Regions from separate parts of the Thioalkalivibrio sp. AKL7 genome, predicted to be linked through region 2. Evidence: predicted binding sites of a transcription regulator. Region 2 holds the regulator's gene; each other region holds the start of a gene.

Region 1 (7,943 bases), 360 kb from region 2:
AGGTGTTCACGATCTCCACCGAGCCGTCATCATTCTGCACCAGCCAGGTCCAGCCGGAGCCGAAGTTGCCGACCGCGGATTCGTTGAACTTCTCCTTGAAGGCGTCGAACGAACCGAAGGCGCTGTTGATGGCATCGGCCAGCTTGCCGGAGGGCTCGCCGCCGGCGTTCGGGGCCATGCAGTTGAAGTAGAAGGTGTGGTTCCAGACCTGGGCGCCGTTGTTGAAGATGCCACCGGCCGGGGCCTTCCGGATGATGTCTTCCAGCGAGGCATTTTCGAACTCGGAACCCGGCAACAGGCCGTTCAGCTTGGTCACGTAGGTCGCGTGGTGCTTGTCGTGATGGTATTCCAGCGTCTCGGCGGAGATGTGCGGTTCCAGCGCGTTCTTGGCGTAGGGCAGATCGGGCAGTTCGTAGGCCATGAAAGACTCCTTGTACGGTGTCGTGAGAAACTGAGGCGGCGGCGCACCCGAACCGGGAGCGCTGCTTAACAGGACAACGATAGTCACGTTGCCCGGGCGATGCAATTCCCGATGATGCCGGTTGGTTTTCATCCCGGCGGATTTCCCACAAGACGAGGCGCATGGCGGATACCGACGAGACGGGGCAGGAAGGCGAAGCGGCGGTGGCGAAGCGCTCGACGGTGGACTGGCGCGCCCGGATCGGCCTGATGCTGGGCCCGGCGATCTTTGTGCTGTTCCTGCTGGTGCCGGCGCCGACGGGGTTCGATCCGGCCGCTTGGTGGGTGCTGGGGCTGACGCTGTTCATGGCGACCTGGTGGATCAGCGAGGCGTTGCCGCTGCCGGTCACGGCGCTGCTGCCGATCGCGATCCTCCCGGTCCTCGACATCACCTCGATGGAGAACGCGACCGCGCCCTACGCGAACCCGATCATCTTCCTGTTCATGGGCGGCTTTGCGATCGCCTTGGCGGTGCAGCGCTGGGATTTGCACCGGCGCATGGCGCTGGCGATCGTGGCCCGTTCCGGGAATCGTCTGCACGCCCTGGTCGGGGCCTTCATGCTGGCCACGGCCGGGTTGTCCATGTGGGTCAGCAATACCGCGACCGCGGCGCTGATGCTGCCGATCGCCCTGTCGGTGCTGGGCCTGATTGAACGTCGTGCATCGCCACAGGGGCCGGGGGCGAGTGCGGAGTCGCGGCGCCCGGCCCTGGCGTTGTTGCTGGGGATCGCCTTTGCCGCAAACATCGGGGGCATGGCGACCATTATCGGCTCGCCGCCGAACGCCCTGACCGCGGCCTATCTCGGGGATCGCCACGGGATGGAGATCGGGTTTCTGGAGTGGATGACCTTGGGCCTGCCGCTGGCGGCGATCCTCCTGGCCCTCGCGTGGTGGCTGCTGACGCGCTGGGTGTTCCCGGTGCACCGGGTCGAACTGACCGGCCTGCGCGCCCTGCTGGACGAGCAGCGCGCCACGGTCGGGCGCTGGTCGACCGCAGAGAAGCGGGTGGCGGCGGTGTTCGTGCTGGTCGCGCTCGCCTGGCTGACACGGCCGCTGCTGGAGGGCTGGTTGCCCATCTCGCTGACCGATGCCGGCATTGCGATCCTGGGCGCCGGCTTGTTGTTCCTGATCCCCTCGGGTTCCATGGAACAGCGCAGGTTGTTGGCCTGGGATAACACCCGCGAGCTGCCCTGGGGCGTGCTGCTGCTGGTCGGAGGCGGCCTGAGCCTGGGGGCGGCCATCGAGTCCAGTGGTCTGGCGGAGCTGGCGGCCGATGCCCTGGTGATCGCGCAGACCTGGCCGCTGATCCTGATCATGGCCGGGGTGGTGTTGCTGACCATGACGCTGAGCCACGTAACCAGCAATACGGCCACGGCCGCGACGCTGCTACCCCTGGTCACCGCGTTTGCGCTGAGCATGGACGTGCCGGTACTGATGCTGGCACTACCCGTCGCCTTTGCCGCTTCCGTGGCCTTCATGCTGCCAGTGGCGACCCCGCCGAATGCCATCGTGTTCGCCAGCAACCGCCTGCAGGTGCTGGACATGGTGCGGGGCGGGGCACTGCTTTCCGTGGTGGCGCTGGTGCTGATCAGCCTGGCCGTCTACGTCTTCGCCGAGGCCCTGCTGTTGTAGCCGCTGCGCGGATTCGTTCTGTGATTGCCGTGTCCCCGACGTTCTTGTGGGGATGAAAAGCCTTCCATGCTCAAGTTCTAGGATTCGCCGCCGCTAGGGAGGACGAACGGCCCATTATTTTGCGAGCTGGCGCTGACCGGCAGACCGAAGGACGCACAGACATGTTCAACAATATTCGAATTGGCGTACGGCTCATGGTGGGCATCATCGGCGTGGTGGTCCTCGCCGTGGTGCTGACCCTGGTCGTGGTGATGAATGCCCTGGGTACGATGGCGGACAGGGCGGAGCAGCGGGAGCTGAACGACTTGGCTGGCCAGTTGCTGGATCGGCTGGACCAGGAGTCGGCGCGCGCGACCGCGATGGCGGAGACCGTGGCCCGCATCCCGGATGTGCAGGAGGCCATGGCTAATGGGGATCGCGATCGGTTGGCCGCACTGACGGTGCCGAGCTTCGAGTCCCTGAGCGCCGATTACGGCGTGCGCCAGTATCAGTTCCACACGCCGCCGGCGACCTCCTTCCTGCGCGTGCATCGCCCGGATCGTTATGGCGATGACCTGTCCGGTTTTCGCCAGACGGTCGTCGACACCAACGACCGCCGCGCCCCGATCTCGGGCCTGGAAGAGGGCGTGGCCGGCCTGGGTATCCGCGGCGTGGTCCCCATCGCTCACAACGGAGAGCACGTGGGTTCGGTGGAGTTCGGGCTGTCCTTCGGCGACCCCTTCTTCGAGCAGTTCACCGAGGAGCTGGGTGCACCGGTCGCGCTCTACCTGCGCGATGAGGGTCGGTTCAACCGCTTTGGCGGGACCATCGAAGGCGAAGCGACTTTCAATGCGGCCGAGATGCGCGAAGTGCTCCAGGGCGAGCGCCTGGTGCGCAACGTGACCTACCAGGGCGAGCCGATGGCGGTGATCGCCCGGCCGGTGCGCGATTTCTCCGGCGATGCGGTGGGTGTGCTGGAACTGATGGTGGACCGCAGCGCCTACGTGACCATGACCCGCAACGCCACCGGCACGGTGGTCATGGTCGGCGTGATTGCGGTGGTTCTGGGCGTGCTGCTGGCCTGGTTCCTGACCCGCAGCATCGTGCGCCCGCTGTGCCAGACGGTGGAGCGTCTGGACGACATCGCCAGTGGCGAGGGTGACCTGACGCGCCAGCTGGAGGTGTCCGGCCGGAACGAGCTGGGCGATCTGGCGGTGGTGTTCAACCGCTTTGTCGAGAAGATTCGCGTGTTGATCCAGCAAGTGGCGGCGGGTTCCGATCAGGTCGCTGCCGCGTCCAACGAGCTGTCCGCGACCAGCGAGGAGACCAACGAGCAGGTGCGCCGCCAGAAGGCGGAGACCGACCAGGTCGCTACCGCGATGAACGAGATGACCGCCACCGTGCAGGAAGTCGCCCGCAATGCCGCGGATGCGGCGGCGGCCGCCCAGGCCACGGACCAGGACGCCGTGGCCGGTCAGCAGGTGGTGCAGAAGACGGTCACCGCGATCAACGGCCTGTCCAGGCAGGTCGACAATGCGGCCGAGGTGGTCACCCGCCTGTCGCAGGATGCCGAGCAGATCAACAAGGTCCTGGAGGTCATCGGGGACATCGCCGATCAGACCAACCTGCTGGCGCTGAATGCCGCGATCGAGGCGGCCCGCGCTGGCGAGCAGGGCCGCGGCTTCGCCGTGGTGGCCGACGAGGTGCGCACCCTGGCCAGCCGGACGCAGGACTCGACGCACGAGATCCAGCAGATGATCGAGCGGGTCCAGAGCGGTACGCGCGAGGCGGTGCAGGCGATGGAAGATGGGCGTTCCAAGGCCCACGAGAGTGTCGAGCAGGTGAACCTCGCCGGCGAATCACTGAACGCGATTACCCAGTCGGTGACCCGCATCAGCGACATGAACACGCAGATCGCCAGCGCCGCCGAGGAGCAGTCCACCGTGGCCGAGGAGATCAACCGCAACGTGGCCAACATCACCGAGGTGCTTGACCAGACCGCGGCGGGCTCCGAGCAGATCCGCAATGCCTCGGAGGAGCTGTCCAAGCTCGCCTCCCAGCAGCAGGAGCGTGTGGGTCAGTTCAAGGTCTGATACTCGACCGGATGGTGTCGAGCCCGCCTCCCTGTTCGGGGAGCGCGGGCTTTTTTATGCGTGTGGGGAAAAGGGCAGACGAAGAAGCCAGGTCAAGGGCGATCCTGATTAGCAACGAGCGTCAGCCAGGCTCAAGGCCCGTGCGGGCCCGGGTCTCCGGGCGCCTCCTACATCGTCATCCCGGAAACCGCGCAGCGGTTATCCGGGACCTCCATGGTATGAGTGACCCGTACGTTGGGGCTAGAACGGCGTGTGGAGATCCCGGCTCTGCGCTGCGCTACGGCCGGGATGACGGGGAGGGGGCACTACGACTGGGATCACAATCAGGGTGAGCTCCGCCCGGGATGACAGGGCAGGGGTAAGCGCCCCGGGAGGGTGACACTCCCAGGAAGGCCTGGATCAAAGTGGCCCGGGGCGGGCCATGCACGTCCCCAAATGGGCCCCGCCACTGGCTGACGTTCGTTCCTAATCAGGAGGGCGATTGGACCACGGAGGACGCAGAGCACTGGGGGAAGGGCTGGGGAGGAAAAGGTCGGATGATGGCCGTACGACGTCAGACGACACTCCGGTCGTGATCTTTCGACACTGTCCTTGCCGTGCTCTGTGACCTCTGTGACCTCTGTGGTTCAGGCCTTTTGCCCGTCTTCGTGCCTTGGTGGCCTTCGTGGTGAATAAAGGCCCTTACTGAGCGGGAAAGAGGCGTTCGCCGTTTTCGAAGGCAATGGCGCGGGCGACGTTGTCGGGCAGCTGGTCGAGCCAGGCGCGGGTCTCGTCTTTCAGGTGGGTGTACTGTTCCCAGCGCGTGGTGGTGAACGTGTCCACGCCGATCATGAAGCGATCCGGATGGGTGAGGAACAGCTCGAACCAGTCGTCGTCGATCTGGCCACCGGGGTTAATGCGCGGGTTGCGCATGGACAGGTCCATGTTCATGCGCGGGTGGCGCTCGAGGTAGTCCTGCACCAGGGGCGGGTAGGCGTAGCTGCCGGCGTGGGCCCAGAGGATGCGGACCTCGGGGTGGGTGGCGTAGGCATGATCGATCACGGCCGGGTCGCCGTGGATCATGATGGTCAGATCGCGGGCGACGGCCAGGTCCAGCAACTGTTCGAAGCCGGGTCCGAAGCGGTCGTCTGCCAGGATGTGAAACTCGCCCAGCCCGCGCCAGGCCACGTCGGATTCGTCCAGCATGTCGGCAATGCGGGCGCCCAGGTCCTCGACGTGCATCCAGTCCATCTTCTTGCCCAGGCGGTGGGAGACTTCCAGAAACGGCACGATGCGGGTGTCCGAGCCCGCTTGCAGGCGACGAATCAAGCCGCCTTCGGTCGACATGACGATGGCGCTGCGCACGTCATTGGAGGCCAGGGTGCGGCCCACGTCGCTGATGCCAAAGGTTTCGGCCACCGCCGGGCGATAGTGCAGGTGGGCATCGAAGATCGGCGGCTCGGCGCTGGCGACCGTGAAGGGCAGGGCCAGCCCGAGCGTGGCGCCGAGCAGGGAACGGTGGAGGCGATGGTGCATGGACAGACCCTTCGGAAGCCAATTCGACATCAGGAACGCGGCGGACTGTTGGGCGCAGGGGTCGGATCGGTCGTCTGTGCCGGATCGAAGCGCTCGCGCAGGTAGCGGATGATGGCATCGGATTCGTACAGCCAGCGCACCGAGCCGTCTTCTTCCTCGATTCGCAGGCAGGGCACCTGCAGGCGGCCGCCCTCGTTCTGCAGTTCCTCGCGCCAGGGACCGGTGGCCTGGGCGTTGCGCAGTTCGATATCCAGCGACAGGCGCTGCATCGCGCGGCGGGCCTTGATGCAGAACGGGCACGCCGGGAAGTGATACAGGGCAAGGCGTTGCGTCTGTTCGTCGATTCGGGCTTGGTCGGCCGGGTCCCGTTCGATGCCGCGTGGGCGCGAGACGCGCTCACCGATCAGCATGAACGGGGTCAGAATCAGGCGGACGCCACGGAAGAAGGTGCGAATCAGGAATCTCATGGCGAAAGGATGCCACAGGAGCCCGACACCGTTACAGCATCTCGAGCGATGGAGGCGTTAGTTTCGCCCTCAAACCCAAGAGCGCTCCTGATTAGCAACGATCGTCAGCCAGTGGCGGGACCCATTTGGGGACGTGCATGGCCCACCCGGGGCCACTTTGATCCAGGCCTTCCTGGGAGTGTCACCCTCCCGGGGCGCTTACCCCTTCCCCGTCATCCCGGCCGTAGCGCAGCGGAGAGCCGGGATCTCCAGACGCCGTTCTAGCCCCAACGTACGGGTCACTCATACCGTGGAGATCCCGGATAACCGCTGCGCGCTTTCCGGGATGACGATGTAGGAGGCGCCTGGAGACCCGGGCCCGCACGGGCCTTGAGCCTGGCGGACGCTCGTTGCTAATCAGGAGAGCGCTTTTTGCACGCAGCGCATGAAGGCACGAAGAAGGTCAAGGGCGGTCTTACCACGGCGTATTAAAGAGGGCGCGGCGTGGAGTGGGGCAAGAGTGAGCAGAAAAGGGTATTGGCGCACCGATCCGTGCTGCTCAGCCCGCATCAAAGCTCCGATGCCGTTAACCATCCTGCCGTTGTCGGTGTCCGGCCGTGACCTCCATGGTTACAGGCTCTCGACCGTCTTTGCGTCTTCGTGGTGGGTATCTTTGTGAATCGGCAAGCTCAGGGGGTGCCGAAGTCGAACTCCCAAGGGTCTTCCGGGGGCGCATCGAGTAGCGACGGGCGCAGGCGGATCACTTCGAAGCCCAGTTCGCGATAGTCATCGAGGCGGTCTGGGGCGCGGTCGGCGACCTCGACGAAGTCGGCAAATGCCTCCGCGTCCAGGCCGCGCCAGCCGGCAAAGGTGCCGCAGACTGCCACGTTCACACCTTCGTCGCGGACCAGGGCCTCCACCTCGTCGTGCAGGCTGGGGTGCTGCGTCGCCTCGCGGCGCGTTAGGGTGAATTGTTCCGCACCGTGGGAGACGACGGCCACCGGGTAGTCGGGGTCGCGTTCGCGCAGGCGGGCGACACTGGCCCGAATCTCGGGAAGAAGCGCGGATAGCGCTGCGCGGTCGTTCTCGATGATCTCGAAGACCACGCCTTCAGGGAGCTTGTCGCGTTCCAGGAGCTCGAGGACGGCCGCGGAGGGTTCTCCCGGGGCCAGCGGGTCAGAGGAGGTCACGGGGCCCGCGTGCAGGCGGGGCATGGCCAGCATGGCAATGAGGCCGCCCACGAACAGCCAGGCGGGAAGCGGAAATGGGCGAGGGCGTGAGCGGGTAATCCACATGGCCCCATTCAAGCGGGGATCGCCGGACGACGCAAACACCCGCGCACGGGGGCAGCAGAATTGGGGCTCCCGCGCGTGGGCAGAGTCGAGTCGCCGGGGTCAGTGGCGGTCCCCGGTGGCCTGCTCGGCCATTTGCTCGTAGCTGGTGTGGCGCACGTCCTTGCCCTTGACGAAATAGACGACGTATTCGCAGATGTTGCGCGCGCGGTCGCCGATACGTTCCAGGGAGCGGGTGGCCCAGACGATGTCCATCAGGCGCGGGACGGAGTCCGGGGCGGCGGTCATCTGCCGCATCAGTTTGTGGGTGACGGTCTCGTACAGGCTGTCGATCTGGATATCGAGCTGGGCGACGCGCACGGCCTGTTCCACGTCCATACGGGCGAAGGCATCCAGGGCCCCGCGGGTCATCTCGCGGACATGTTCGCCCATGCTGGCGATATCCGACATCGGGGCGCTGTTGCGGTCCTCGTCCAGCAGGTGCAGGCCCATGCGGCCGACCCGCTCGGCCTCGTCGCCCATGCGTT
Region 2 (7,943 bases):
CGCGGGCAGGATCGCCAGGGTCAGGGGCAGCTTCACCCGCAGCGTGGTCCCTACGCCGATCTCGGAATCGATCTCGATGGTGCCGTTGAGCTGCGAGATCTTGGTCTTGACCACGTCCATGCCAACCCCGCGGCCGGAGACGTCCGAGATCTCGGTCTTGGTGGAGAATCCGGCCATGAAGATCACGTTGAAGGCCTCGCGATCGGTCATGCGTTCGGCCATCGCGGGCTCCATCAGCCCCTTCTCCACCACCTTGCGCCGCAGGGCCTGCGGGTCCATGCCACCGCCGTCGTCCTTGATCAGCAGTGCGATGTGATCACCCTCCTGGGCCGCGCCGAGCACGACCGTACCCTTGCGCGGCTTGCCCGCCGCTTCGCGCACATCGGGCGTCTCGATGCCATGGTCCACAGCATTCCGCACCAGATGCACCAGCGGATCGGACAGGGCCTCGACCAGATTCTTGTCGAGGTCGGTTTCCTCGCCGAAGATCTCCAGTTCGATCTCCTTGCCCAGATTCCGCGACAGATCGCGGATCACTCGAGGGAAGCGATTGAAGACCTTCTTCACCGGCTGCATGCGGGTCTTCATCACCGAGGTCTGCAGGTCGGAGGTCACCAGTGCCAGCGAACTGATCGCCTTGCCCAGTTCGTCGTCAACATGCTGCGAACGCAGCATGCTCAAGCGGTTTCGCACCAGAACCAGCTCGCCCACCAGGTTCATGATCTCGTCCAGCCGCTCGGTATCCACGCGCACGGAGGTCTCGCCCTGTGGAGCCGGGCGCCCCCCAGCCTCGGCCCCGCCGGCGCGGGCACCACCACCGCCCTGCCCACCGGCGGCCGCCGGCTCCGGCGTTACCGCTTTTTCCGGCTCGGGCGCCGCTGCCGCAGGCTCGGTCGGCAGTGGATCCGCAGGGGCGTCCGCAGCCGGTTCGGGCGATGCCGGACCTCCGCCCTTGGCCTGCAACTCGTCCAACAGATTCTCGAACTCGTCGTCGCTGATCAGATCGCCGCCCGAGTCTTCGCTGGCCCCGGCGCCGCCCGACACGGCCGCGTCCACGGGTGCCGGGGCACCGTCACCATGCAACGTATCCAGCAGGGCCTCGAACTCGTCGTCCGTGATCTCCTCCCCGCCGCCCACCATGGCGTCGCCGGGGGCCGAGGCCTGTGGCTCGGGGAAGGGCTCCGGTTCAGGCGCGGGCGGCGCCGCGGCGGTATCTCCGGCGACGTCTTCGTTTTTTGCCATGCGCCGCAGGTCCTCGACCACCGCGGCATCGGCGGGGGTCGGGTCCACTCCGGAGCGCAGATCCCCGAACATGACGTTCAGGGAGTCCAGCACGCGGAGCATGGTGTCCATCAGATGGCTATCGGCCCGACGCTCGCCGTTGCGCAGCAGATTGAAGACGTCCTCGGCGTGATGACACACCGTCACCAGCGGATCCAGGCTCAAGAACCCGGCGCCCCCCTTGATGGTGTGGAAGCTTCGAAAGACCGCATTCAACAGATCCCGATCGTCCGGATTCTGTTCCAGGTCGATGAGTTGCTCGTTGAGCCCCTCCAGCAGTTCCCCGGCCTCGATCAGGAAGTCCTGAAGGATTTCGTCATTGGGGTCGATGGCCATTCAGTCTCTCCGGTCCCGTGGCGCCAGTCGTATGGGGGGCACTGCTAGAAGCCCAGGCTTGATAGCAGATCGTCCACCTCGTCCTGTCCTTGAACGACATCTGCGCTGGAATCTTGAGTCTTGGGCACACTGGGGCCGTGGCCCTTGCGGTCCGCCTCGCGGTCTTCTTCGCCACGTTCCAGCGACGCTTCGGCCGCTTCGACCTGCTCCATGCGCCCGCTGGAGAGCCGAATCAGGGTAACGAGGTTCTCTTCGAGGTCAGTCACCAACTGGATCACCCGGCGAATCACCTGGCCGGTAATGTCCTGATAACTTTGTGCCATCAGCACCTCGGAGAGCAGCCGCCGCAACTCCTCGGCGTCCTCGCCCGCCTGCCCGAAGAAGCTGTCCAGCTCACGCGCGAAATCGCGGAACTCGTCCACCGAGAGCTGCCGGTTGCGAAACCGCGTCCATTTGGCGGTCAAGTCGGCCGCCTGCTGGCTGAACGACTCGGCGATCGGCAGGCTCGACTCGATGGCGCCCATCGTGGCGTGCGCGGCCTGCTCGGTCATGGTGACCACGTAGTTCAGGCGTTCCTTCGCATCCGGGATCTCCGCCTGGGTCAGCTCTACCAGACGCGAGTCCCCACGGAAGCTTTGCAAGGCCTCGTGAAGGTCGCGCGTCAGCTTGCCCAGTTCGTCGAAGAGCTCGCGGTCGTAAGGACGCGCAAGATCCTGCACCAGTGCGCGCGCCGCCGCGTCGTCGCCCGCCTCGAGCGTCTGCACCAGTTGTCGGGCCAGCTCGAGCTGACCGTCGCGTGGGGGGTGTTCCTGTTCAGTCATGAGGAGCCTCTTGCTGGTACGGCGCCGAAGGAGCCGGGTCACGCCCACCCGCGCAAGCGAGACGGACGTCGTCCGTATTCACCACCGGGCGATCCTTAGCCCTGTGCTTCAATACGTTCGAAGATCTTGTCGATCTTTTCCTTCAGCGTTTCAGCGGTAAACGGCTTGACCACATAACCGTTCACACCCGCCTCCGCGGCCTCCACGATCTGGTCGCGCTTGGCCTCGGCCGTCACCATCAGCACCGGCATCGACTTCAGGTTGGCATCCGCGCGGACGGCCTTCAGCAGGTCGATGCCCGGCATGTTGGGCATGTTCCAGTCGGTAATCAGGAAGTCGAAGTCACCATTTTGCAGCATCGGCAGCGCGGTGCTGCCGTCGTCGGCTTCCTGCGTATTATTGAAGCCAAGATCTCGCAAGAGGTTCTTGATAATGCGCCGCATCGTGGAAAAATCGTCCACGATGAGAATTTTCATTCCCTTGTCCACACGTCACTCCGGGATTCGTAAGGTGAGTTTTAGAATAACTGCAAAGCCGCGCCGTCTTCGAGCCACGACCCCATGCGCGCGCGCAGCCGAATGACCGCCTGGCTGCGAATCTGGCTCACGCGCGACTCGGTCACGCCCAGAACAGCCCCGATCTCGCGCAGATTCAGTTCTTCGGTGTAATACAGCGAAAGCACCAGGCGTTCGCGTTCAGGCAGATCCCCAAGGGCCTCGGCCAACTCCTCGCGAAACTCGCCAGCCTCAAGGCTACGCGACGGCGAGACTTCCTGCCCCTCGATCACACGATCGGCCCCGTCATCCCCGCCGCCGAGATCGTCCAGTGCAAACAGATGGGCCCCGGCGTGGTCCTTGAGCATGTCGTAATAGTCATCGATAGGCACGTCCAGCTCGGCCGCCACCTCGCTCCCACGCGCCGCACGCCCCTCGCGGGCCTCGACACTCTGGATCGCGGCGGCCATACGCCGGCTGTTGCGATGCACCGAACGTGGCGTCCAGTCACTGCGACGCAACTCGTCGATCATCGCACCGCGGATGCGGATCCCGGCGTAGGTGGCAAAGGTCGCCCCCTGCCCGCCCTCGAACTGCCGCGCCGCCTCCAGCAGACCGATCATGCCGGCCTGGATCAGATCATCGACCTGGACCGACGCCGGCAGACGGGCCATCAGGTGGTGCGCGATGCGATGCACCAGTTCAACGTGATCGGCAATCAACTTCTCGTGTCCACCGGTCGCGGTGGACGTCGCCTGGTAGCCGGAAAGGCGATTACGCGTCGTCATCATGCGCTCTGCAGCATTCGTTCCACGAAGAACCCGACGCCCCCGTGGTCACCCCCACCGACTGGCCAGCGATCCACCGTGTGTGCCAGGTCGGCAAACGCCTTGCCGGCCGGACTGCCGGGATACTGCTGAACCACCGGCGCCCTTTTCTGCACGGCCTTGCGCAGATGTTCGTCCATGGGGATATAGCCGGCCAAGTCCAGGACCACCTCCGGCAGGTACTTGCCGCAGACGGTATTGAGTTTCTGCATCAGCCGCTCCGCCCCCTCGCGCCCGCTGACCATGTTCGTGACCATGCGGAAACGCCGCAGGCCGTGGTCACGGTGCAGCACCTTGATCAAGGCATAGGCATCGGTAATCGAAGCCGGCTCGTCGCAGACCACCACCAGGGTCTCCTGTACCGCCCGGCAGAACGAAGTCACCGACTCCTGCAGGCCTGCGGCGGTGTCCACGATCAGGACATCCAGCGGCCTGCGGTAGGCGCTGAAGGCATGGATCAGCCCTGCGTGCTCGGCCGGCGTGAGGTTCGCCATCGCCGCGATACCGGAGGCCGACGGGACCACCTTCACCCCGTCCGGCCCCTGGACCAGGACATCGTCCAGGCTGTCCACCGCGCCGGTCACCAGATCATGCAGGCTGCGCTCCGGGCGCATCCCGAGCAACAGGTCCACGTTGGCCAGACCCAGATCCGCATCGAACAGCATCACCTCGCGGCCCAACCGGGCCAGGCCGACCGCCAGATTGACCGACACGTTGGTCTTCCCGACCCCGCCCTTACCCGAGGCGACCGCAATGACCTTCAACGGCTTGTTAGTGCGTGGCATAACGCCCCTTTCCAACCGGCTGAATCAGTTCCAGTGTTGCCGGCTCGGCCCCCTGCGCCGGGCGCAGAGGCGAGCGCGAGCGCCCCGGCGGTTCCATTTCGGCAAGCCGTTCGGCAGCCCAGGTCTCACGGGCATTGCCACCCGCCCGCGCGCCCTCCGCGTCGTCGTCCAGCGCCAGACGGGTCAGATACCCCGTATCAACCCGGTGAAAATCCTCGGCAATGCGCTGGCCATCGCTCACGAACCCAAGTCCCAGGTGCTGATCCAGCAGGACCGACAGGACCTCGCCCAGCTGTTCTGCCTCGTCCAGCTTGGTCAGCACCAGCGCCGAGGGATCCGCCTTGCGAAACGCCTCCAGCACCCGCCGCAACGTACTGCCCTGGGTCGTGGCCGACACGACCAACCAGCTCTCGGCGCGGATATCCGGCGGCAGATGCGCGAACAGCGACTCCTCCTCCACCGCGCGCGGCGCCTGCCCAGCGGTATCCACCAGGATCAGGTGGCCATCGTCCACGCGCCGCGCCAGATCGCGCAGTTCGCGCGCATTCTGCAGCACGCGCACCGAGATCCCCGCCATCTGGGCGAAGGCTTGCAACTGCCGTGTTGCACCGATGCGCTGGCTATCGAGGGTCACCAGCGTAACCGAATCCGGTCCCATCCGACGGATCTGGCGCAACGCGATCCGTGCCAGCGTGGTGGTCTTGCCGACACCGGTCGGACCCACCATCGCCAGCAGCCCACCTTCGTCCAGGATCGCCGGGCGATGCGTGGCAATCGCGCCCGAAAGCCGCGCGCGGAGACGCTCCCAAGCCTGCTCGGGGGAGCTGTCATCGAGGATGCTGCCCGCCAGGCTGCGCGCCAGCGATTCACTAAAGCCGCGGTCGATCAGGCGGACCTTGCATTCTGCCGCCAGCGGATGACGGGCCGCCCAGCGAGCCTCGTCACTCTCCGCATACTGACGCGTCATCAGGCTGCGCAGGTCACGCAACTCCTGGCGCATCGCGGTGAGCTCGGGATCGGCCGGCCAGGAAGGCGCCGCCGAATTCGGGGCGCGGTCGGCGGTACGCGCCTCGCGGGCCGGTTTTGCAGCCTCCGGCTCGCGCACCGGCTCCGAGGACTCGCCATCCTCCAGGGCGGCGACCACCTCCAACCAACCATCCACCCGGCGACTGGAGAGGATCACGGCATCCTCTCCCTGTTGTTCGCGCACCTGACGCATGGCGTCGCGCATGTCCCGGGCCCGATATCGTCTGACATTCATGCTTTGATCTCCTGCGCCGCTCGCGCGGCGGAACCCCTATGTCTCATGCGGACTGCTTCGCTGTTTCTTCCTGACCGACCGTGGCCACTACCCGAATCCGCCGGTTGTCGGGGATCTCGGTAAACGCCAGGACGGTCAGGCTGCGAACCGCGCCGCGCAACCAGCCGGCAATCCAGGAACGGATCTCCGGTGCCACCACCAGGATCGCCGCTTGACCGGCTGTCTCCTGGCGGCGCGCCGCGTCCGCAACCGAACGCTGCAACCGTTCCGCCAGCCCGGGCTCCAGTCCAACCGTGCCACCCGAGCTGCCCTGCAGGGACTTATGCAAGAGCTGTTCCAGCGATGGGTCCAGGGCAATCAGTGGCAGCTCATCCTCCGGTCCCACAAGGTCCTGGACGATGGAGCGCGACAGCGCGACGCGCACCGCAGCGGTCAAAGTGCCGGGATCCTGACTCTTCACCCCGTCGTCTGCCAGGGTTTCGGCGATCGTGCGCAGGTCGCGGATCGAGACCTGCTCGGCCAGCAGGTTCTGCAACACCTTCAGCACGATCGAAAGCGACAGCGTCTTGGGCACGAGGTTCTCTACCAGCTTCGGCGAATGCCGCGCCAGCTGATCCAGCAGATGCTGTGCCTCCTCGTGCCCGATCATGCGGTGGGCGTTCTCGCGGAACACCTGCGACAAATGCGTCGCAATCACCGTGGAACAGTCGACTACGGTATAGCCGGCGCCCTGGGCCTGGTCGCGATCCGACGGGTCGATCCACAGGGCATCCAGGTTGAAGGTCGGGTCCTTGGTCGGGGTGCCCGGCACGGTGCCGAAGACCTCGCCTGGATTGATCGCCAGTTCGCGGTCGGGGAATACCTCGGCCTCGGCCACAGTGACCCCCAGCAGGCTGATCCGATAGGCGTTCGGACTGAGCTCCAGGTTGTCGCGGATGTGCACCGGCTGCAGCAGGAAGCCGAGCTCCTGCGACAGCTTGCGGCGCACGCCCTTGATCCGTCCCATCAACTGGCCGTCCTGGGTACGGTCCACCAGCGGGATCAGGCGGTAGCCGACTTCAAGGGAGACCAGATCCACCGGCGGGACATCTTCCCAGGTCAGGTCGCGATCCTCCGAACGCGCCCCGCCCTCGTCTTCCTGCGGGATGCGCTCCACTTCCACCTCGGCCTCGCGGCTCCGGCGCTTGAGCAGATAGGCCCAGCCAAAGATCAGCGCCGCCAGCCCCAGGAACACGGCGTTCGGCATGCCCGGCACGACGCCCAGCGCGCCGATCACGCCACCCGCGACGTACAGGACCCGCGGGTTGGAGAACATCTGCCCGTACACCTGCTGGCCCATGTCCTGGCTGCTGGTCACGCGGGTCACGATGATCGCGGTGGCGGAGGACAGCACCAGCGACGGGATCTGGGCGACGATGCCGTCGCCGATGGTCAGCAATACGTAGTTGGTCGCGGCATCGCCAATCGACATGCCGTGCTGCACCGCACCGATGGTGAGCCCGCCGATGATGTTTACGAACAGGATCAGGATCCCCGCGATGGCATCGCCGCGGACGAACTTGGAGGCACCGTCCATGGAGCCGTAGAAGTCCGCCTCGCTGGCAATCTCCTCGCGGCGCTTGCGCGCCTCTTCCTGAGTCAGGATGCCGGCGTTCAGGTCGGCGTCGATCGCCATCTGCTTGCCGGGCATGGAGTCCAGGGTAAAGCGGGCGCTGACCTCGGACACACGCCCGGCCCCCTTGGTCACCACCACGAAGTTGATGATGATCAGGATCGCGAACACCACCAGCCCCACGGTGTAGTTGCCGCCGACCACGAAGTCGCCGAAGGCCTGGATCACCTTGCCGGCGGCATCCGTGCCGGTGTGGCCTTCCAGCAGGATCACGCGGGTGGAGGCGATGTTCAGCGCCAGGCGCAGCAGCGTGGCGACCAGCAACACGGTCGGGAAGACCGCGAATTCCAGCGGCCGCGGGGTGTACACCGCAACCATGATCACCACCAGCGACAGCGCGATATTGAAGGTGAACAGCACGTCCAGCGCCAGCGGCGGCAGCGGCAGCACCATCATCGAGAGCATCGCGATCAGCAGGATCGGCGCCCCCAGCCCCCACTTGCCCACGTTACCCAGACGGTCAAAG
Region 3 (7,943 bases), on a different contig from region 2:
GACCCTGGATACACCGGTCCGCTGGGCCCCGGGCGATCCGCTCGAGGACTGGCTGAATCGGCTGTTCCTGCTGGAGGCGGTGAGTCGCCCCCCGGTCTCCCAGGCTGTACGGCTGCGCTGGAGCACGGGCACGGCGCTCGCGGACACGCCGCAAACCCTGGAGGCGGTAATGGGCCTGCTGGCAGATGCCCATTACCGCACACGGCCCTCCGATCTGGCGCGCTGGCTGGATGATGCGGGTGTTCACCTGTTGCTGCTGGAAGGGGCGGCGGATGGCGCCCTGTTCGGGGTGGTTTTGATCCAGGAAGAGGGCGGACTGGAGCGCGCGCTAGCCGAAGCGGTTTGGTCGGGCGAACGGCGCCCGCAGGGGCATTTCCTGCCGTGCACCGTTGCGGCCCGGGGTGACTTCGACCTGGCGGGGGAGGGCGCGTGGCGCATTCAGCGCATTGCGGTGCATCCGCACTGGCAGGGGCAGGGCCTGGGGAGTCGTCTGTTGCGTGCGGTCGAGGACCGGGCTGGTGCCAAGGGGGTGGCGCTGATTGGCGCGAGTTTCGGGCTGCAACCTGTGTTGCTGCACCTTTGGCAGCGCGCCGGTTATGGCCTGGTGCGAGTCGGCATCCAGCCGGATGCGGCCAGTGGCCAGGTGAGCGGCGTGGTCCTGCGTGCGACCGCGCCCCGATTGCAGCCCCGGCTGCAACAAGCATTGGCGGCCTTTCGGCGCGACTGGCCGGCCTGGCATCCACGGTTCCTGCTGGACACGACCGCAGCCATGGTGAGCGAAGTCCTTGGGGATCAGGATGCGAAGGGAGATTGTCGCTTGTCGCCGGTTGACCCGGTGGCGGATCTGAAGGAGGTCCGAGCCTTTTCCCAGCGGGCGCGGCCCCTGGAGTGGGCGCTTCCCGCGTTGCTGCGGCAGTTGGCGGTGGCGCCGCCGGACGAGCCGGAAGGTCAGCTGCTCGAGGCGAGCCTGGCGCAGCCCATCGACTGGGACCGACTGGCACGCGAGCTGGACGTTTCCGGGCGGCGCGGCGTGACCCGAAGGTTGCGTCGCGCCGCCCGGAACTGGCTGGAGGCCCGGAGTCTGTAACCCGCCCGGTCAGAGCCGGAACTGGGCCAGTGCCTGCTGGATCTCCTTCTCTACCTGCTTGAGCTCGTCGGAGGCGGCGCTGACGCGGTCGGCGGTATTGGCCGACTGATCCGCCTCGTCGGAGATCTGCACGATGTTGCGGTTGATGTCCTCGACTACCGTGCTCTGTTCGCGCGAGGCGACCGCGATCTGCTCGGTCATCTCCACGATCGTGGTCACCGACTGGCGGATCTGTTGCAGGGCACCGTTCACCTCGGAGGTGTGCTCCATGGTGGCCTCGGCCTCTTCCTGGCCGTGCTGCATGGCCTTCACCGCGCTGGTGGTGGCGGACTGCAGGCGCGCGATCATGGTCTCGATCTCGTCGGTGGATTCCTGCGTACGGGTCGCCAGCTTGCGTACCTCGTCGGCCACCACCGCGAAGCCGCGGCCGTGTTCACCGGCGCGGGCGGCCTCGATGGCCGCGTTCAGGGCCAGCAGGTTGGTCTGTTCGGCCACGCCGCGGATCACCTCGAGGATGGTCCCGATCTGCTTCGAGTCCTCGCCCAGCTTGGCCACGGTGTCGGCCGCCTGTTCGACCGTCCCGAGCAGCGAGGCCATGGACTCGATGTTCTTGCTCATCACCTCGGAGCCGTTGTTCACTGCATTCCCGGCCTCCTGGCCCGCCTGGGAGGTCGCATCGGTGTTGCGGGCGATCTCCTCGGCGCTGCTTTGCAGTTCGTTGATCGCGGTGGCGACGCGGTCGGTCTCGTCGCGCTGGCGCGAGACGGCCTCGCGGGCCTGGTAGGCCTCCTGGTTCAGGTTCTCGGTGGCGCGATTCAGCGTCTCGGTACCGCCGCGGGCATTGCCGATGGCCTGGGCGATCTTGTCGGTGAAGCGGTTGAAGGCCCGGCCCAGCTGTGCGGTTTCGATCAGGCCGTTCTCGTCCAGGCGACGGCTCAGGTCGCCATCGCCGTCCGCGATCTCCTCGAGTGCCGCGGTCGAGTGGGCCAGGGCGCGCCGGACCACCAGGATGATGAACACCGCGCCGGCCAAGCCCAGGATCACGCCAATCAGGGCCAGCACGCCCTGGGTGGTCTGGGTCGCGCGCATGTCGGCGGTCAGGGCGGCGGCGCTGCGCTCGGCGCGATTGGTAATCCGCTCGCTGAGCCCCTGCAGGTGGTCACGCGCCTCGATCAGACCGGGCCCGATCTCGGTACGGATCAGGTAGGCGTCTTGCAGCGCCTGTTCGCTGCCGTGGATCTCAATCAGGTCATCCAGCGCCGTGTTCTGGGTGTCCAGCGCCCCCTGAAAGTCCTCCAGCGCGATCTGCTGTTCGAAGTCCAGATCGTCGAACTGGTCCATCAGCTGTGCAGTGATGTCGTTGGTGCGAGTCGCGAACAGTCGGACATTCTCGCGGAAGGCATCGTCACGGAAGGCGATAAAGCCGCGCAGGTTCGAGGTGACCTGCACCACCGACATGCGCAGGTCATGCAGGGTGTCGAGACGATCCCAGGACCGCTGGAAGCGCGGGAGGCCCATCTCGGCGCTGATCATCATGTTGGTCTGCTGGGTCATCTCGCGGCTGGCAGGGTTGGCCCGGGCATTGGCGATTCCCAGCGCCGGCATGTTTTCGGCGGCGTTTTCGGCAACCTCGATCAGTCGGTCCTCGAAGCTGGCGAACTGGTTGACCAGCCGGCGGACCTCGGTTGCGCTGGCGGACAGCTCCTCGTCGGCGGCGATCACCGGGTTCTCGTTCAGGGCCCGGGTTGCGCCATCGAGGTCACGCATCGCGTTTTGCCACGCGTCGCGGTGGGACTGCTCCTCGCTCATCAGGTAGAACCCGAGAAACGCAGCGCTCTCCTGCAGCAATTGCTCGACGTCATTGACCCGGGCTACCGCCGGGTAGTCGGCCTGGGTGAGCTGCTCAACCCCTTGGCTGCCCGTACTCATCGCGCGCAGGGCCAGCAGGGAGTTGATGATCAAAATGGCAACCACCAGGCCAAAGCCGGCGATCAGCAGCCCCCGAATGGAGAGTTTGTCCAGCATGCGATGACTCCTTCTGGGCGCCTTGTGTCCGGCGCTTCACGAACCGGCCGCGGCCATTACGACCGCGGACTCGAAAGGTGGTTATTCAACCCCTGTTACGGCCGGCCGCGCTCAGAGTTGAGCCGGTTATTCAGGGCGTCGCCGCAGGGTAGACGTGCCGGGGCTCAGTCGGATTCCAGCTGTTCCCAGCGCTCGTAGCAGTGGGCCAGTTCTAACTCGACGGCTTCCAGCCGCGCCTGCAGTTCGCGCATGCGGTCACCGTCGCGCAGGGCATCCGGTTCGGTCATGGCCGTGGTCAGGCTTTGCTGTTCCTGTTCCAGGGCCTCGATCCGTGCCGGCAGGGCCTCCAGTTCGCGCGCGGTCTTGTAGGACCGTTTGCGTGGGGCCGCCGGTGCCGGCTCGGGTGCGGGCGCCGCGGGTTTGGCCGCGGGCTCGGCCTTCGCGGTCGCTCCGGACTCGCCCTCCAGCAGGCGCCGGGTGACCCGTTCGGGCAGGTCGGACCAGCCGCCGACGAACTCCTCGACCGCGCCATCGCCCGGCAGGACCAGGGTCGAGGTCGCGACGTTGTCGAGGAAAGAGCGGTCGTGACTGACCACGATAACGGTGCCGGTGTACTCGATCAGCAGCTGCTCCAGCAGCTCCAGCGTCTCCACGTCCAGGTCGTTGGTGGGTTCATCCAGCACCAGCAGATTGGCCGGGCGGAGGAACAGTTTGGCCAGCAGCAGGCGGTTGCGCTCGCCCCCCGACAGCGCCGATACCGGCTGGCGGGCACGCGCGGGCGGGAACAGGAAGTCTTCCAGATAGGACAGGATGTGGCGGCTCTCGCCGTTGACCATGACCCGGTCGCGGCCCTCGCCGACCGCATCCTGAACCGTGGTCGCCTCGTCCAGGCGGGCACGGGCCTGGTCGAAGTAGGCGATCTCCAGCTGGGTGCCCAGCTTGACGCTGCCTGCGAGCGGCTCCATCTGGCCCAGGAGCCCGCGCAGCAGGGTGGTCTTGCCGGCCCCGTTGGGTCCGACGATGCCCAGGGCATCCCCGCGCTGCAGCAGCAGGTTCACGTCGCGCACGATGGGGGTGTCGTAACCGAAATCGGCGTGTTCCGCCTCGATCACCAGGCGTCCGGAGCGTTGCTCCGGACTCAGCTTCATCTTCACCTGGCCGCCGCGTTCACGGCGTTCGGCACGCTTGCGACGCAATGCCTGAAGTGCCCGCACGCGGCCTTCGTTGCGGGTGCGTCGCGCCTTGATGCCCTGGCGCACCCAGACCTCCTCCTGGGCCAGCTTGCGGTCGAACTCCGCGCGCTGGGTGGCCTCCGTTTCCAGCCTTTCGGCCTGGCGCTCGCGGAAGGCCTCGATGGATGGTGGGTGCTCGTACAGATGCCCGCGGTCCAGCTCGAGGATGCGCGTGGCCACGCTCTCCATGAACTGGCGATCATGGCTGATGAACACCACGGTCAGTCCGCTTTCGATCAGGAACTGTTCCAGCCAGCGGATCGCGGCCACGTCCAGGTGGTTGGTGGGTTCGTCGAGCAGCAGCAATTGCGGGCGTTGCACCAGCTCGCGCGCCAGCCACACCCGTCGCTTCAGCCCGCCCGACAGCGCGGCGAACTGCGCCTCGGGATCCAGGCTCAGGTGCGAAATCGTGGTCTCCACCCGGTTCTGCAGACTCCAGCCGTCGATGGCGTCGAGTTTCGATTGCACTGGACCCATCTTGTCCAGGGCGTCCATGTCACCCGATGCCGCGGCCTGGCTCAGGTGGTGGAAACGTTCCAGCAACCGGCCGGCCTCGCCGAGGCCCTCGGCGACCACGTCAAAGACCGTGCCTTCGATCCCGGGCGGTAGTTCCTGGGTCAGGTAGGCGGTGGTCAGGCCATCCTGGCGGGTCAGTTCGCCGGAATCGGCCTGGGCCTCGCCGGTGATGACCTTGAGCAGGGTGGACTTGCCCTCGCCGTTGCGCCCGGCGATCGCGACGCGTTCGCCGGGCTCCAGGCTCATGTTGACGCCATCAAGCAGGGAGGCCATGCCGTAGGCCAGGTGGATGTTGCGCAGGGTGAGCAGTGCCATTCGAATTCCGGTCGCGAGCAAGTGTTGTTGCGGGCGCCAAGACTATCACCTTGGCGTGCCGTAGCGCGCACCGTGACGCCTTACAGGCTCGCCATCCCGGAGCAGGAATCGCATTCGTTCTGCCGCCTCCCGGGAGAGGCTGGCCCTGGTTCGTCGTCGGTGTTTACGGTGGCTTCGTCCGGCCGCCTGCGGCTCCGCTCAGACATCCAGCGCCTTGAATCCCGCGAAAAGCCTCTCCACTCGGCGCGACGACAACGGGGGGAAGGTCCAAACAACGGCCGTCCCGGCGATGTTGCTCATGGATGGAGGCTGGGTCTTCCGGCATCTTTGGCACGCTCGGCCTGCGGCCATGGCGTGCCGCGCCCGCGAAGCGGGCGCCGGGGGGCGTAGGATGTGATGAGCGCAGCGAATCGCATCACGGGTCCGCACGGCGCGGGGACCGGTGCGTTGCGCTGCGCTCAACCGCACCCTACGGGACAGGGGCTGGCTGCTGGTGTCCGGATACCGTCTGTCTTGACCTTCTCCTCCCGTATGGAGCCCCTCGCGGAGGGCGTGATGGGCTGGGAGAAGGCGCTGGATGTCTGAGCGAAGCGCAGCGTAGCGAGTTCAGCGCCGCCGGCCCAGCGCGTCCGGAGCGAGGTTCCCGGGCGAAATCCGGGTGCCCTTCTTTGGGTACTTTCTTGGGCAAGCAAGAAAGTACCTCGCGGTGCGCTCGCGAGAGAGCGCGTGGCAGGCGGCCGGACGAAGGCACCGTAAACACCGGAGGACGAACCCGGACCAGCCACAACAGGGCAGGCGGCTGGGCGAAGGCATGTAAGCACCGACGACGAGCCGTGGCCAGCCGGCGGAGTCGGCGGGGACGAGGCGGGCGTCAGGCTTCGCCCATGAGCCAGGCGCTCACGGCGCCGGCCAGGCTCATCAGCGCGAGCACGAAGATGGCGACTTCGGTGCCGGCCAGCTGGGCCAGCAGCCCGAACAGGCCGCCGATCAGTAGCAGGCCGCCGATGACGGTGTTGCTGACGGCGGTGAACGCGGCGCGCGTTTCCTGGGTTGCCATGTCGACCAGGTACGTCTTGCGGCCCAGACGCACGCCGGCATGGCTGACCCCGAGCAGGAAGAACAGGGTCGCATAGACCCAGCCGCCGGGGACCAGCGCATGGTCGGTGCCGACGGGCGCGAGCCAGACGCTCAGGGCGACCGCGATGCCGAGGCCGGCTGCAAGGAGTCCCGAGAGGATCAGGACCCAGCGGGCGGAGCGGTCGGACAGCCGGCCCCAGACCGGGGCGCTGACGGCCGAGGCCAGGCCGCTGGCGAGGATCAGCAGGCCCAGGGTGCCCAGATCACCGGCGGTCGCGTCCTCCGCGAGCAGGACGTAGAAGGGCAGTGCGAGGGCCGTGCTCATCAGCAGCGCGCGGGTCAGCACGAAGTGACCGAAGGCGCGGTCGGTCCACAGCAGGCGCATCGACTTGATGGCCTCGGTGACGGCGTTGCCGCCACCCTCGGTGGCACCCGGATCCTCGCGCAGCCGGGTGAAGGTCGCGGCGGCGACCCACCAGGCCCCGGCCGAGGCGGCCAGCAGGGCCACGAACACGCCTATGCCGGCCTCTTCCAGGTTCGCGAGCGTGAGGTAGATGCCCAGCCCCAGGGTGAAGAACCCGGCCAGCGACGCGGCGTAGCCCATCACCGTGCCGCGGCGATGCTTGGCGATGGTCTTGCCCAGCACGTCCTTGGCCGCGACCGAGTTGATCCCGCGCGAAAGCGCAAAGACCACCAGTAGCCCGAGGATGGCCCAGCCGGCGGCTGCACCCTCTAGGGTCAGCGCGACCACGGCCATGCCGGCCACCGCGAGCCCGGAGAGCAGGCTGCCGAGGATCCAGAAGCCCTTGCGGATGGCCCGCCGCCGGATGGCGGCGGCCACGAACAACTGCGGCAGCAGCGAGCCGGACTCGCGGATCGGGACCAGGAAGCCGGCGAAAGCGGCCGGGGCCCCCAGGGCGCCCAATAGCCAGGCGAGGACCAGGCGGGCCGAGGCCAGCTCGTCGCCGATCTTGCTCAGGGTGTTGGAGACCAGGTGGACGAAAAAGTTAGTCGGCTGGGCGCTGCAGGCGTTTTCCGGAATGTCCTTGCAGACGCGGGCGTCCTCGTCCCCGGCGATGGTCTCGTACAGGGAGACGATCGGGCGCGGCAGCTTGTCCGGGTCATGTTCGGCCATGGAGTCCTTCCGTTGCGTTGCCCCCGTCATTGTGAGGAGCGCAGTGACACGGCAACCTCCCACCGGAGCCACCGGGACCTGGCGCACTGCCAACTTCGGGAGGTTGCCACGTCGCCTTCGGCTCCTCGCAATGACGGCGGCTGACTAACGCCGCCCGGCCAACGGGTCGCTCGGATCGACGCTGTCGCGGAACGGTTTGCGGCGGTCGAGGTTGGTCAGCTGATAAACGTTGCCCAGCCAGTTGTTGATCACCGCCAGCGCGGTGTCGTGCCAGGTGTTGTCCAGGCGGTCCAGCAGCAGCGCCTCGGGCAGCGCCGGGATCTCGGTGCAGTGCTCCAGCGCGGCCTCGACCTGCTCGCGATGCTCGCCGAGGATCGCGGCGGCCTGCGGCATCAGGTAGTTCTCCGGCAACGGCGGGTAGGCGTCGCGTTCGCCCTGGATGTAGCGCACGACCTCGCGCTTGTATTCCTTGAGCAGGCTGATGGAGTCGTACTCCGGGTGGCCCTGGAAGAAGACCATGCGAAAGCCGTCCGGCGACGCGCCCAGGTGGATGCCG
Region 4 (7,943 bases), 240 kb from region 2:
CGCGCCGACCGCCTGAGCGGCAGCGCCACCTTCGGCACCCTCAGCAAGCGCCCGCAGCCCTGGACCTATCGCTTCCTGCTCACCGCCGAAGGGTGGCGGGATCGCATGCCCGGGCTACTCGACCAGATCGCGGAGGACCTCTACGACGAGGTCGAAGGCGGCTTCTTCTTCTTTCACGATCCGGACCAGCGCGACCCCGTCCTGGCACTGGAGACCTCCAAGCGCCTAGACCAGAACGCGGCGTTCCTGTGGCTGTTCTCCGAGGCCCATGACACCACCGGCGGCGAGCGTTACGCCGAGATCGCCCGCGGCATCCGCGACTACCTGCAAGACCACCTGTGGGACAGCCGCCAGCTGCGCTTCGGCAACAGCCAGTACGCCGACCGCGACTACTACCAGCTGGACCCGGAGACGCGCACGCAAACCGACCCGCCGCAGGTCGACCGCAACACCTACGCCGACACCTCGGGCCAGGCGATCGCCGCCCTCGCCAACATGGCGCGGGTGCTGGAAGACAGGGACACACTGGAGTGGGCACACGAGGCCCTTCGGGCGCTGGATCGCTACCTGCAGACCGAACAGGGCTACCTGCACGGCATCACCGCGGCGGGTCGCCCGGCGATGGAGGGCTACCTGCCCTCGCAGATCTGGCCGGAGATCGCCCGCCAGGAGCTGGCGCGCGCCACGGAGGCACTGGACGGCGAGCGACCGGAGATGCCCGCCCCGCTCCCGGCACTGGACCGGCTGGAACCGTTCTTCAACGAGGAGCTGGGCGCCCACGCCGAGCGGATCGGCACCGATCTGGAACCCTGGTCGGAGACCCGCACCCAGGCGGCGCTGGCCTGGTGGCTCTACCGCCTGCCGGACGCCGCCATCGAGGAATCCCACATCGATCGCAACATGGTGCGCGAACGCCTGCGCATCGAGCCCGGTGCCGACCCCGACGACGTCGCTCTGGGCTTCGACGCCCTGCGCCGGGGCTTCTAAAGCCCCGAAGCAAACCCTCGCGGTCGCTTATCCGGCGTCACACCACCCCCGGTTTCCCAGGATGGCGAGCCGAACCTGCGATGGGCCTGGCTCGGCCGTTACGCCTGTTGACGGAAGCCCGCGACCTCGCCCTGTAGCTTCTGTGCCAGGGCCTCCAGGGCCTCCACCGCCTGCTGCATCTCGTTCGCCCCGTCGGCATTGCGCACGGCGATGTCGTTGATGTGGTGGATGTTGCGGTTGATCTCTTCCGCCACCTGGCTTTGCTCCTCGGTCGCGCTGGCCACCTGGCGGGTCATGTCGTCGATGGCGGTCACCGAGTCGTGGATGTACTCCAGGGTCTCGCCGGCCTCGCCCGCCTTCGCCACGGAGGTCTCCGCATGCTGCTGGCTGACCTCCATCGCCTGCACCGCACGGGTGGCCCCGCCCTGCAGGCGCTGAATGATCTCGCGGATCTCCCCGGTCGAGTCGTTCGTGCGCTGTGCCAGGTGGCGCACTTCGTCCGCCACCACCGCGAAGCCCCGCCCGGCCTCGCCGGCCCGCGCCGCCTCGATGGCCGCGTTCAGCGCCAGCAGGTTGGTCTTCTCGGCGATCTCCTCGATGACCTGCAGGATCGTGCCGATGTTGTCGCTGTCACCTTTCAGCTCCACGATCACGTTGTTCGCCTGACGAATCTCGCCGGCCAGGGTGTTGATCGCCGCCTGGGTCGCCTGCACCACGGTGCGCCCGCCTTCCGCCGCACGCGTCGCCTGCCCCGCGCTCTCGGCCGTACTCTGCGTGTTGTTGGCGACCTCCTGCACCGTGGCAGACATCTGGTTCATCGCCGTGACCACCTGCTCTACATCACCGCGCTGTTCGTGAGTGGCACGCGTCATTTCATTGCTGCGCCCATCCAGCTGCCGCGCCGAGGCGGCAATCCCGTCCGCCGCGTCCGCAACCTGGCGAATGAGCCCCGAAAGCCGGTCCATCACCGTGTTGAAGGCCGCGCCGGTGCGCCCGATCTCGTCGTCGGTCGTCACCTCCACCCGGTGCCCGAGATCCGCGCGGCCCTCGCCGATCGCCTCCAGCCCCTCGGCCAGGCGCTCCATGGGGCGCGTCAGCACATTGGCGTAGAACCAGCCAATACCCAGCGCCACCACGAACGCGACGATCCACAGCACCCACAGCAGCCACCACAACTGGGTCACCAGCGCCGCGTCCACACCCGCAGCGAGATCGCCCTTCATGGTGTGGAAGGTCACCCCGCCCATGATGGACAACGGCACGGTGCTCACCACGATCACCAGGATAATCAGCTTCAGTCGCAGCCCACCCAACGGTCCAATCTTCATCGACGCCCTCCTTTCCGTCCCTTAACGACCAGCCGATCCCGGTCTTGAGCCCGACACAGTATCCATCCGCCCCGCCCCTATCGTCTTGACCCGGGTCAACCCCAGGTCCCACGACAAGCCGAAAAACCGTTTCACCACGAAACGAATGAAGGCACGAAGAAGATCAACGGCGATTGCGCCAGAAAGGACACGGAGTTCACGGAGAGGATGGAAAGGCTGTCAACTTGAAGCAGGGGGCTCGCTTGGTTTCAGCGGTGGGGCCAGCGGCGATGGCTAACGGACGTTCCAGACAGAATTCGTCCTTTCTCTGGGTCCTCCGTGTCCTCTGTGTTAATACGCCTTTGGCCTTGACCTTCTTCGTGCCTTCGTGCGCTTCGTGGTGAATAAAGCCCTTGAGCGGGCGCTCGCCTCACCCCCGATACCCAGACACAAAAAACCCGCGGGCCCGAGACTCGGGACCGCGGGTTCGCGGTACTGCGTTAGCGGATCCGCTTACCGGCTGCGGGCCGCGCGGTTGCCGCTGGCGGACGGGCGACCGTTGCCGCCGCGACCCCCACCGGGCTTGCCACCGCGACCGTTGCGCGGGGCGCCACTGCGGGCACCTCCGCCCGGCTTGCCACCCGGACCACCACGGCGATTGCCGTTGCCGTCATTGGCAGCCGGTTTCGGCGTGGCGAAGCCCTCGGTTTCGATACGGTCGATCGGGCGCTTGATCAGGCGTTCGATGCCCTTCAGCAGCTTGATCTCCTCGCCATCCACTAGCGACAGCGCGGCGCCGTCGGAGCCGGCACGCCCGGTGCGACCGATGCGATGCACGTAGTCTTCCGGCACGTTCGGCAGCTCGAAATTGACCACCTGCGGCAGCTGGTCGATGTCCAGCCCGCGCGCGGCGATATCCGTGGCTACCAGGACCGGCACCTGGCCGGACTTGAACTGCTTCAGCGCCTTGGTGCGCGCCGCCTGGCTCTTGTTGCCGTGGATCGCCTCGGAGCGCACGCCATCCTTCGACAGCTTCTCGGCCAGGCGATTGGCGCCATGCTTGGTGCGGGTAAACACCAGCACCTGTTCCCATTTGTTGGTGCGGATCAGGTGGCTCAGCAGCTCGCGCTTCTGGCTGGTCTCGACCAGGTGCACGCTTTGCTTCACGCCCTCGGCGGTCGTGTTGCGCGGCGCGATGTCGATCTCCGCCGGGTTGTTCAGCAGGCCGTTGGCCAGCTTGCGGATCTCGTCGGAGAACGTCGCCGAGAACATCAGGTTCTGGCGGTTCTTCGGCATCATCGCAATCAGCTTCTTGATATCACGGATGAAGCCCATGTCGAGCATGCGATCGGCCTCGTCGAGGACCAGAATCTCCACACCGGACAGGTCGATGGTCTTCTGATTGGCGTGATCCAGCAGACGCCCCGGCGTCGCCACCACGATGTCCATGCGATCACGCAGGGCCTTGATCTGCGGGTTCATGTTGACACCGCCGAAGATCGTCATCGAGCGCATCTTCAGATTGCGCCCGTAGGTCTTCACGGATTCGTGAACCTGCGCAGCCAGCTCGCGGGTCGGGGTCAGCACCAGGCAACGCGGGCGGCCATTGCCGGCCTGCGGCGCATCCGAGGTGGAAAGGCGCTGCAGAATCGGCAGGGTGAAGCCCGCGGTCTTGCCGGTGCCGGTCTGGGCGGCGGCCAGCAGGTCGCCTCCCTTCAGGACTTCCGGGATGGCCTGGGCCTGGATCGGGGTCGGGTGCTGGTACCCGGAGGTTTCCAGCGCACGCAAAAGGGTATCGGCCAACCCGAGGTCGGCAAAGGTCGTATCAGTCATGGAATGCTCCAACGCCACCCGCCACTCGTTCAACACAGAGCACCCATCGGGGGAAACGAAATCAGGGGGATCACTGCGAGCCGGAAGGCTCTGGATCAAATGAACGGACGCTGACGGGCGGGGCGTTCGATCCGGGCACTATACGCCTTTTGTCAATGAAAAGACACCGCTCCATACCCCATCGGATATATATTTGTTTTGTGCGGGAATATCCGCTAGCTTCATCTCAAAAAAACCGATGCCAACGCAGCATCGGTCAGGCCGACGCGACCCCAAACAACAACGATCGGCCATCAGGGGAACAAAATGAAACGCAACCTGCCTGTCACCGGGATCGAGGTGGACTACCCGGAGAGTGCCAATATCCTCTCCACCACCAACCTCAAGGGGGCCATCAGCTACGTCAACCCAGAGTTCATCGACATCAGCGGCTTCGAGGAAGAAGAGCTGCTGGGCAAGAATCACAACGTGGTTCGTCACCCGGACATGCCCCCTGCCGCATTCGAGGACCTCTGGCAGACCGTTCAAGGCGGACGATCCTGGATGGGAATGGTCAAGAACCGCTGCAAGAACGGCGACCATTACTGGGTCAGCGCGTACGTCACACCGGTGACCGAGGACGGTCAAACGGTCGAATACCAATCCGTCCGCACCAAGCCGCAACGCGAGCTGGTGGAAAAGGCCGAATCCGTCTACACCGCCCTGCTCGAGGGGCGCATGCCCCTGTCGCTGCGTCTGCCACGCATTGGCATCAAGACCCGGGCCGTCGCCTCGGTGGCCGGTGGCGTGCTGCTGGGCCTGATTGCCAGCCTCGCCCTGACCGGCATCACCTGGGGCTCCGCACTGGTCTTCACCCTGACCACCCTGCTGGTCGCCGGCCTGCTCGTCTGGACCAGTCTGACGCCGCTTTGCCGCGCGGTGGCCCACGCCCGCCGCATTGCCAACAACCCGGTCAGCCAGTACATCTACACCGGGCGTACCGACGAGGCCGGCGAGATCCTGTTCGCGATGCAGATGCTGGAGGCAGAGGCAGGCTCGGTCGTCGGGCGCATGGGGAACGCGGCCGAACGCCTTACCCGGACCGCCGACGCCCTGGTCACTGCGGTCGGTGACAGCCGGCAAGCCTGCAACCATCAACAGACCGAGACCGAGCAGGTGGCGAGCGCCACCCAGCAGATGGTGAACAGCGTGCAGGAGGTCGCCCGCAGCGCCCAGGGTGCGGCCGATGCAGCCGACCGGACCGACCGCGAAGCCGGTGCCGGAAGCGGCGTCGTGGCCGAAAGCACGCAGGCTATCGAAAACCTGGGACAGCATATTCGCGATGGATCGGGTGTGATGGCCGAACTGGAACGCCACAGCCAGGACATCAGCAGCGTTCTGGACGTGATCCGCGGCATCGCCGAGCAGACCAACCTGCTCGCCCTGAACGCGGCGATCGAGGCCGCACGCGCCGGCGAACAGGGGCGAGGCTTCGCCGTGGTGGCGGACGAGGTGCGCACACTGGCCAGTCGAACACAGGATTCCACCGCCGAAATCCAGCAGATGATCGAGCGTCTCCAGGATCGCGCGCGGGCTGCGGTGGCCTCCATGGAGCAAAGCCGCACGCAGGCCGAAACCAGCGTCGAACAGGCCCGGCAGGCGGCGGCGGCACTCGAAAACATCACCTCGGGCGTCGGACAGATCCGCGACATGAGCACCCGGATTGCGGCCGCCGTGGAACAACAGGGGACCGCCGGGGAAGAGATCCGCCGGGGGGTCGACTCGATCCGCAGCGCCGCCGACACCACCGCGAACCGGGCCGATCAAAGCGACACCGCCGCCCGCGAGGTCGCGCAGCTCGCAACCGGACTGCAAGGCCTCGCCCGGCAGTTCTGGGCAAGACATCGCTGAAAGGGAAAGCTCCCCAGATGACTTCCCCATCCGATCGGTACCTGCGGCAACATATTGCCCTCGCCTCCGGCGTTCTGCTGGCGCTATTGCTGTTACCGCTGGCGATCTGGATGCTCGGGGCGGAGCTGCCCCGCATCCTGCCCAGCGAACACCTGACCGCCTTCCACACGGGCGCGGAGTTGTTCGCGGTGGTTGTGGCCGTACTGGTGTTTGCGGTGGGCTACCACGTAATCGACCGCCGCCGCGTGGCCGCTTCTCTGCTGCTGGCGTGCGCCTTCCTGGCGGTCGCGTTGCTTGATTTCCTGCACCTGATGACCTATCCGGCCATGCCGGATTTCATCACCCCGAACTCGCCACAACAGACCTTGTTGTTCTGGCTGGCCGCGCGCCTGGTCGCGGCGGCGGCGTTGCTCGCCTACGTGGCCCTGCCCATGGTCTCGCAAAGCGACGGTCCACCACGCCATGTCTACCTGATCGGGAGTCTCCTGCTAGTCGCCTTGCTGGCGTGGATCGGACTTTGGCATGCGGAGATCATCCCGCCCCTGTTCGACCCGGTCAGCGGGCTCACGCCCATCAAGGTGGGGCTGGCGCTGGTGATCAGCCTGCACCTGGTCACCCTGGCCCTGCTCGCCCTGCGCCGTGAGCTGCTGCAACGTCCGGGCATGCCCCTGGTCGCCGCCGCCCTGGTCATCAGCATCGGCAGCGGGCTGTTCTTCATGTTCTACGAAGACCTGACGGACACCCCGTTTGTACTCGGCCATATCTACAAGCTCGCGGCGTATCTCCTGATCTACCAGGGCCTGTTCCTGGAAAGCGTACGCTCGCCCCTCCAGCGCCTGCACCAGGCCCACCGCGATATCGAGATGCGCGAGCAGCGTTACCAGCAACTGGTGGAGACGGCCCCCGACGGCGTGCTGGTCACCGACATGGACGGCCGTATCGTGATGGCCAATCGCAACATCGAACGTCTGTTCGGATATCCACGCCAGCAATTGATCGGGCAACCGGTGGAGCGGCTGGTCCCCGAGCGCCTGCGCGAACGCCACCGCATGCACCGGCGAACACATGCCCACACCATCAACCGCCGCACCATGGGGCAGGTGCCCCACCTGCGCGGGTGCCGCATCGACGGCACCGAGTTCCCGCTGGACATCAGCCTGAATGCTTTCGACGACAGCGAAGGCCGCCGCATCACCGCGTTCATCCGCGACATCACCGACCGCCAGCGCCGCGAGGCGCGGATCCAGCACCAGGCCACCCACGACAGCCTGACCGAACTACCCAACCGCTGGCTCCTGCACGACCGCCTGACGCAGGGGATCGCCCAGGCCGAACGTCACGGCCACCCGATCGCCGTCATGCTGCTGGATCTCGACAACTTCAAGATGGTCAACGACACCTTCGGCCATCACGAGGGCGACCAGCTGCTGAAGGCCGTGGCCGCCCGACTTCAGGGCGCCCTGGACCAGGAGGCGACCATCGGGCGTTTCGGCGGCGACGAGTTCATGATCCTGCTGACCAACGTCGAGGACGAACAGGCCATCGGCCAGGTCGCCCAGCGCATCCTCGGCATCTTCGACAGCCCGTTCCAGACCGAACACGCGCGCAACCTCGCCTCCACCGGGAGCGTCGGTATCGCCCTGTTCCCGCGCGATGCCCGCGACGAATGCACCCTGGTGCGTTACGCCGACATGGCGATGTATGAGGCCAAGCACTCCGGACGCAACACCTATGCCTTCTTCTCACAGCACCTGGACGCCCAGGTGCATGAGGAACAGCGCCTGCAGCAGCGCCTCCAGCAGGCGCTGGAGAACCACGAACTCGAGCTGCACTACCAGCCCCTGCTCGATGTCGCCTCGAACCGCATCATCGGCGTCGAGGCCCTGGCACGCTGGACGGACACCGAGCTCGGACCGGTTGCTCCGG

The links. Region 2 encodes FliA, which starts transcription of late flagellar genes. Its sites were predicted from a motif close to GCTAAAGTTNNNNNNNNNNCNGCCGATA; they were not measured.
Region 1: G315_RS0102865 (methyl-accepting chemotaxis protein) is a predicted target of FliA. The motif match lies at 2,160-2,187, and genes of this name have one in related genera.
Region 3: G315_RS0103265 (methyl-accepting chemotaxis protein) is a predicted target of FliA. The motif match lies at 3,208-3,235, and genes of this name have one in related genera.
Region 4: G315_RS0100155 (methyl-accepting chemotaxis protein) is a predicted target of FliA. The motif match lies at 2,338-2,365, and genes of this name have one in related genera.

Annotation. Positions count from the first base shown of each region.
Region 1 is NZ_KB906947.1:627,640-635,582, reverse strand. Features, by position in the region: gene G315_RS0102875 (superoxide dismutase) at 1-421, opposite strand, end outside; gene G315_RS0102870 (DASS family sodium-coupled anion symporter) at 583-2,091, shown strand; gene G315_RS0102865 (methyl-accepting chemotaxis protein) at 2,253-4,163, shown strand; gene G315_RS0102860 (amidohydrolase family protein) at 4,845-5,678, opposite strand; gene G315_RS0102855 (glutathione S-transferase N-terminal domain-containing protein) at 5,708-6,145, opposite strand; gene G315_RS0102850 (DsrE family protein) at 6,814-7,419, opposite strand; gene phoU (phosphate signaling complex protein PhoU) at 7,519-7,943, opposite strand, start outside.
Region 2 is NZ_KB906947.1:270,855-278,797, reverse strand. Features, by position in the region: gene G315_RS0101175 (chemotaxis protein CheA) at 1-1,617, opposite strand, end outside; gene G315_RS0101170 (protein phosphatase CheZ) at 1,662-2,438, opposite strand; gene cheY (chemotaxis response regulator CheY) at 2,534-2,914, opposite strand; gene G315_RS0101160 (RNA polymerase sigma factor FliA) at 2,956-3,723, opposite strand; gene G315_RS0101155 (MinD/ParA family protein) at 3,720-4,544, opposite strand; gene flhF (flagellar biosynthesis protein FlhF) at 4,531-5,775, opposite strand; gene flhA (flagellar biosynthesis protein FlhA) at 5,849-7,943, opposite strand, start outside.
Region 3 is NZ_KB906948.1:83,511-91,453, forward strand. Features, by position in the region: gene G315_RS0103260 (GNAT family N-acetyltransferase) at 1-1,087, shown strand, start outside; gene G315_RS0103265 (methyl-accepting chemotaxis protein) at 1,097-3,112, opposite strand; gene G315_RS0103270 (ATP-binding cassette domain-containing protein) at 3,277-5,175, opposite strand; partial or broken gene G315_RS14705 (hypothetical protein) at 5,478-5,760, shown strand; gene G315_RS0103280 (MFS transporter) at 6,047-7,387, opposite strand; gene G315_RS0103285 (homoserine O-succinyltransferase) at 7,532-7,943, opposite strand, start outside.
Region 4 is NZ_KB906947.1:31,128-39,070, reverse strand. Features, by position in the region: gene G315_RS0100160 (DUF255 domain-containing protein) at 1-987, shown strand, start outside; gene G315_RS0100155 (methyl-accepting chemotaxis protein) at 1,086-2,315, opposite strand; gene G315_RS0100150 (DEAD/DEAH box helicase) at 2,808-4,127, opposite strand; gene G315_RS0100145 (PAS domain-containing methyl-accepting chemotaxis protein) at 4,434-6,017, shown strand; gene G315_RS0100140 (EAL domain-containing protein) at 6,035-7,943, shown strand, end outside.